Linked DNA regions of Pontibacter akesuensis. The protein of the gene in region 1 interacts with the protein of each later gene in a pairwise test. Links are inferred from orthologs where the notes say so. Each region holds a gene or a part of one and is shown on either strand. Other genes may lie near its edges.

Region 1 (3,183 bases):
TTACAAAATCGTTACAGCCATCAACACCTGCAAACAACTGCAGGAGCGCTACCCGGACTACAACTTCGTGCCGGTGTACTGGATGGCCACCGAAGACCACGACTTTGCCGAGATCAACCACTTTAACCTGTTCGGGAAGAAGTATACTTGGGAGACGGACCAGACCGGAGCTGTTGGCAGATTCTCGCTGGAAGACATGGAGCCACTGCTGGCAGAACTGCCGGAGGCATACCCAATTTTTGAGGAGGCCTACCGCAACAGCAGGAACCTGGCTGATGCCACGCGCGCTATTACACATGCGCTGTTTGGCGAGTACGGCCTGGTAAGTATTGACGGTGACCATGCCGAACTGAAAAAGGCGCTGCTACCGGTGGTAGAGAAGGAGCTGACAGAACAGCTGTCGAACAAATTGGTGGAGGAGGCGAGTGCGCAACTGGAAGAAGCAGGCTATAAACCGCAAGTATACTCGCGCGAGATAAACCTGTTTTACCTGACCGATACACTGCGTGAGCGCCTTGTGCAGGAAGACGACACCTATAAAGTACTTAACACCGACACCAGCTTTACGCTGGAGGAGATCCGGCAGGAAGCACAGGCGCACCCGGAGCGCTTCAGCCCGAATGTGATTCTGCGGCCGCTGTACGAAGAGCTTATACTTCCAAACCTGGCTTACATTGGCGGTGGCGCAGAGGTAGCCTACTGGTTTCAGCTTAAAGCGCTGTTTGCCGCCTATAATGTGGCTTTCCCGGTGCTGATGCTGCGCAACTCTGCCCTCTACATAAGCCGCAGCAATGCCAACCGCATGCACAAATTAGGGCTGGAGCCGCAGGAGCTGTTCCAGGAGTACCAGGAGCTGAAAAAGCAGCTATCTGCCCAGATTCACGAAGAGGATATTGACCTGACCGCACAGCGCAAAGCCGTGGCCGCCGCTTTTGCCGAAGTGGAGAAGCTGGCGAAGGAGATTGACCCCACGCTGGTAAAGGCCGTGGGAGCCGAGGAGCAGAAAGCGCATAACGCCCTGCAGATGCTGGAGAAGAAGATCTCCAAGGCACGCGACAACAAGCACGAGCAGACCTTTAAGCAACTCGAGAACCTGAAGGATAAGCTGTTCCCGGGCGGCAGCCTGCAGGAGCGCAAAGATAACCTGCTCTCTTACACCACAAACAACCCCGACTTCATACCTGCCCTGGTAGAGGCTTTTGATCCGCTGGAATTTAAGTTTACGATATTGGAGGAGGAGTAAAGCACATGCTGAAGGAAGACCTGCGCAGGAGTATGCTGCTAAAGCGGCGGGCAATGCCCGCTGACGAGGTGCAGCGCTGCAGTGTAAGCATTGCCGGGCAGTTCTTCCGGCACTTTGAGTTGCAGGCGGGACAAACGGTACACGTGTTCCTGCCCATCATCAAAAATAACGAAGTAAACACCTGGCTTATAATTGAGCGGCTGTGGCTGGAGCAACCCCAGGTGCGCATTGTGGTGCCGGTAACCGATGTGGAGCAGAACCTGCTCACGCACCACCACCTCACCAACGAGGCCATACTTGTAGAAAACAACTGGGGCATTCCGGAGCCGCAGGATGCCCAAATCATACATGCGCAGGAGGTGGACATCGTACTGATTCCGTTGCTGGCCTTCGACAGAACCGGCCACCGCGTGGGCTATGGCAAAGGCTTCTACGATCGTTTCCTGGCCGATTGCCGCCCGGATGTGCTGAAGGTGGGCTTATCGTTAGAGCAGCCAGTGGAGCGCATTTCTGACCTGAACAAGTATGATGTGCCGCTGGATGCGGTGGTGATGCCGGATTGGGTTTGGGAAGCCAAAAGCTAGTTCTTCTTTGCCTCTTCTACCCCTTCCTGTATTGTTTCGATGGCCTCTTCATGCGTGTCCTCGTCCGCTTCCGGCTCTTCCTGCTCGTACTCGTTTTCAGGCGCAAAGCTTAGCTTGATGTAGATGGGAAAATGGTCGGAGTTGATGTACGGCAGCCGCTCTATTTGCACCAGCTTAAAATGATCAGAGTGGAAGACGTGGTCGAGGGGCCAGCGCAGCATCGGGTAATTTGCGTTAAAGGTGCTGAAAAGCCCTCTGCCCACGCGTGGGTCCAGCAGGCCGCTTACTTCCTGGAAAAGCGCCGTAGTGCGCGACCACGCCACATCATTAAAATCGCCGGCCACCACCACGGGGTACTTTGAGTCCGAAATATCACTGGCCACCAGCACAATCTCAGCATCACGTTTCTTTGAGTTCGGGTCCTCCATCGGGACGGGAGGCTTCGGGTGCACGGCATGCAGTTCAACCCAAACGCCGTTCCGGAGTTTTACATATGTTTTGATAGAGGGGATGTCCTTCTCCAGCAGGTAGCGAATTCTTTTCTGTCGCAATGGCAGCTGGCTGTACAGGTGCATACCATATGTATTAGCCAGCGGGATCTCGATGCGGTAGGGATACTTGGCCGTAGTGGTTGCAAGGGCTTCCTGCCACACCGAGTCAGACTCCAGCAGCAGTAGCATATCCGGGTTCAGGTTCTGGATAAGGGAGATCAGCGCGTAGTGATTTTTATTTGGCATGAGCACGTTCGATACCAAAATACTCAGCTCATTTTGCGGTGTGCTGTCCTCTTCTGCCTGCTTTACCTGCACAGGAGCAAGTGCCGTATACGGGAAAATATTGATGGCTTGGTAAACAACGGCAAGCCCCAGCCCTGCGAGAAGAGCCTTGTCGCGCTTGCGGTGCCGCGTGCCGAGCCACAGGAACAGCACCAGGCTAAGCAGCGCCATGGCAAGGAGCTGCATGCGTGGGAAATCGAAAACCCTTACGTACCACTCCTCGAACGTAAGCAGCGGTAAAGCCGAGGCAAGTATGGTGAAAGTACCTACGGCTTGAATTAAAATAATCGCTGCTTTCTTCATGTATGCGGCTGGGTGCGTTTGTGCAGCAGGTTTAAGTATAACTAGGTGAAGGTACTGATTTACAACGTAGCAGTACGGGTTTTTTTAAGGGGGAGGTTCGGTGCTGGGATGTGCTGCAACAGGTTAGACGTGAAGCGAAGGGTTGTAACTTAACAACCTAAAAGAGCTTGAGCTGCCTGTTGTCTGGTTCAGTCGATACCACTTCTAAGAACCTTATTCTAGGCCTTTTTTCTATCAATTCGCCAGTCTTTTTGTCTAATCGATCTACGTATCCTTT
Region 2 (3,046 bases), 660 kb from region 1 along the record:
CTTTACGGCAGGGCATACTTTCCTGTTGCCGCAAGGGCAGTATAACTAACTGCCTCTTGCGGCGTATCTTATACTGTGCGGCAACATGGACGTGCCGCGGCTATGAAAACCTTAAGACTTAAAAAGAATTAGTATGGGACTGTTAGATTTTTTCAATAAGAAGGGCAAGGAAGAGAAAGCATCAAAACCAACAAGCAATGTACAATCCTCCAAGCGCGTAGAAACTCCAAAGGGCACGCAGCCCATCAGCAAGGGCGGCGATATGGTAACCAAGTCCCCCGGCCATCCGGAGCAGGGTTTTTACAGCGAAAGCGATAAGCAGCAGACAACCACTGCCGGCCCGAACCAGGATATTTACACTGTGCAGAGTGGCGACTCCCTTTCAAAAATTGCGAAGAAGCACTACGGCGACGCCAATACGTGGAAAAGGATTTATGAGGCGAACAAAGACAAGATAGGCGACAACCCCGACCTGATTCGCCCCGGCCAGCGTCTGGTTATTCCCCGCGACTAAAGATACTGTTTGTGTTTAAAGCAGAACGGCCAGCCTCAAAAGGGCTGGCCGTTTCTTTGTGTCTGGCGCTTTCTTAAATCTGGATTAAGTTATACACACCTAGCTTCTCCTAGGAGCGGAATTTACCCCTCCCCAGCCCTCCCCTAAAAACAGGGGAGGGAGTGAGGCTTTTGGTCTGATATCTTAACGGAATTATCAGCAACCGTAAAACATCCCCCTACCCCTTCAAAGGGGGACTTGGACAAAGGTATATGGCAACTGCTTTTGCCATCTGAACTGATTTTAGTCTTTGGGTGGGGGTAGGGGCCCTCGAAAAAGAGCGCCTTGTAATTGATGCGGTGCCAGCAGCTTCAATTGCACAGCGCAATGCCCGAGGACGAGGCCCCGCTCCTGTAGGGCCCCTGCCCCAGCCGTGAGCGCTCCAAAGCCAGAAGTGAAACAGTAGGTATTTGGGAACTAGAGGATGAACAGAGGCTAGAAAGGATAGCTTGGCTGAAGTTGCGGAAACAGCGGCTAGAATGAATAGCGAAATCAATGAATAAACGCGACAGCTTTCCGAAGCCCCTCTTCCTAGTGCTCTCCCCGAGGGGCGTGGGAACTAGAATGCTTATGACAGTATGAAACGTGAGACTAACAACTACAATCTTGTTCTGCTACACGGAAGATACAAGCGTGCGCTTGCACTAGAGACGCCTCCAAGTATGACTGGCATGAAAAAAGCCTGCCAGAAGTGCGTCTGGCAGGCTTTGAATCAATAAGTATACTTTCAATACTGCTTAGAAACGCTCGTCGGCAGAGAAGTAGAAGTCGCCTTCAATCTGTGCGTTCTCATCAGAGTCTGAGCCGTGAACAGCGTTTGCCTCGATAGACTTCGCGTACTTCTTACGGATGGTGCCTTCCTCAGCCTGGGCCGGGTTCGTCGCGCCGATTAGCTTGCGGAAATCCTCCACGGCGTTGTCCTTCTCCAGGATCATAGCCACGATAGGGCCAGAAGACATATATTTTACCAGGTCGCCGTAAAACGGACGCTCCTTGTGCACTTCATAAAACTTTCCGGCACGCTCCTCTGTCAGCTTTGTCTTTTTCATCGCTACCACGCGGAAGCCGCCTTCTTCGATCATCTTAGTTATGCCGCCAATGTGGTTATCTGCAACCGCATCAGGTTTAATCATAGTGAATGTGATGTTTCCGGCCATGTTTCTTTTTACCTTTAGTGTTTATACTTCTTATTTAAGTTGGCAAAAGTAGCGCATTTCGGGGAATATTAGCAGACTTTTAGGTTATAGTTTAGTTAAGTGCCACATTTGTATTGTAGGCGGCACGGCGGCAGCAAAATAGGGCTATTGTTGCTTTACACGTATTTTATTCAGAAATTCGCGCCTTATATCCTTATTAATCAGAGGATTTATCTACTCAGTATGCATAATATTAATGCTCTAAAAGAGCTTTTAAGTGAGCCTAAAGAGGTGATGATCACCACGCATCATAAACCGGATGCCGATGCACTGGGCTCGTCGCTTGGCCTGGCGGGCTACCTGAAAAAGAAAGGCCACCACGTTACGGTAATCACCCCGTCTGATTATCCCTCTTTTCTGAACTGGATGCAGGGCAACGACGATGTGATGGTATACTCAGAGAAAAACGACGCCCTGGTGCAGCGGATCATCAACGAGGCCCAGGTTATCTTTTGCCTTGATTTCAACAATCTCTCGCGCATCAACGAGATGGGCGAGTATATCCGGCAGGCACCAGGCACTAAGGTGCTGATAGACCACCACCTGCAGCCCGAAGACTTTGCCGACCTGGACTTTGCCAACACCGACGCGGCTGCCACGGCAGAGATCGTGTATGACCTGATTAAGGCAATGGGCGACGGCGACATGATTGACGCGGGTATCGGCGAGAGCCTTTACGCCGGCATTATGACGGACACTGGATCGTTCCGCCACCCAAGCACTTCTAAGAACGTGCACCTTATCATTGCCGACCTGCTGAACATCGGGGTGAGAACTTCAGACATTCACCGCCTTATTTACGACAGCTCTTCTGAACTGCGCCTGCGCTTTTTGGGTTATGCCTTGAAGGATAAACTGGTGGTGCTGCGCGAGTATAACACCGCCTACATCTCCATAACAGCCGACGAGCTGAAAAAGTACGACTCCAAAACAGGCGATACGGAAGGACTGGTGAACTATGCGCTGTCAATCGAGGGCATTGTTTTTGCCGCCCTTATCATCGACCGCAGGGAAGCCGTGAAAATGTCGTTTCGCTCGGTTGGTGCTTTCTCGGCAAACGAGTTTGCACGGGAGCATTTTAACGGCGGCGGCCACAAGAACGCAGCAGGCGGCATGTCGCTGGACTCGCTGGAAGCCACGGTAGCGAAATTCGAAAGCTTGCTGCCCGCTTACAAAGAGAAGCTGCAGCAGGCCACAACCAGGTAATCAAAATTATATCAACCTATATTAAATGCTATCTAAAACCAAATTCTTATTGCCGGTACTAGCCGGTGCGTTACTGTTGCAGGGCTGCAAC

Evidence for each region.
Region 2: the proteins of A0W33_RS07345 (region 1) and A0W33_RS10185 interact in binary tests that used the Escherichia coli proteins (3 or more experiments, as listed by UniProt). The link is inferred for Pontibacter akesuensis from one-to-one orthologs.

The regions. Positions count from the first base shown.
Region 1 is NZ_CP014766.1:1,732,316-1,735,498, reverse strand. What follows is about bases 176-3,037. They hold A0W33_RS07345 (5-formyltetrahydrofolate cyclo-ligase), read left to right. Parts: upstream 176-1,248; coding sequence 1,249-1,827; downstream 1,828-3,037. Other genes in these bases: A0W33_RS07340 (endonuclease/exonuclease/phosphatase family protein), read right to left, coding at 1,824-2,906; bshC (bacillithiol biosynthesis cysteine-adding enzyme BshC), read left to right, coding at 176-1,243. In the rest of the region: more of bshC, read left to right, coding at 1-175; A0W33_RS07335 (hypothetical protein), read right to left, coding at 3,064-3,183. UniProt on the Escherichia coli protein: Involved in the removal of 5-formyltetrahydrofolate.
Region 2 is NZ_CP014766.1:2,395,234-2,398,279, reverse strand. What follows is about bases 1-2,725. They hold A0W33_RS10185 (nucleoside-diphosphate kinase), read right to left. Parts: upstream 1,711-2,725; coding sequence 1,291-1,710; downstream 1-1,290. Other genes in these bases: A0W33_RS10180 (DHH family phosphoesterase), read left to right, coding at 1,933-2,725; A0W33_RS10190 (LysM peptidoglycan-binding domain-containing protein), read left to right, coding at 134-514. In the rest of the region: more of A0W33_RS10180, read left to right, coding at 2,726-2,955; A0W33_RS10175 (FKBP-type peptidyl-prolyl cis-trans isomerase), read left to right, coding at 2,981-3,046. UniProt on the Escherichia coli protein: Major role in the synthesis of nucleoside triphosphates other than ATP. The ATP gamma phosphate is transferred to the NDP beta phosphate via a ping-pong mechanism, using a phosphorylated active-site intermediate.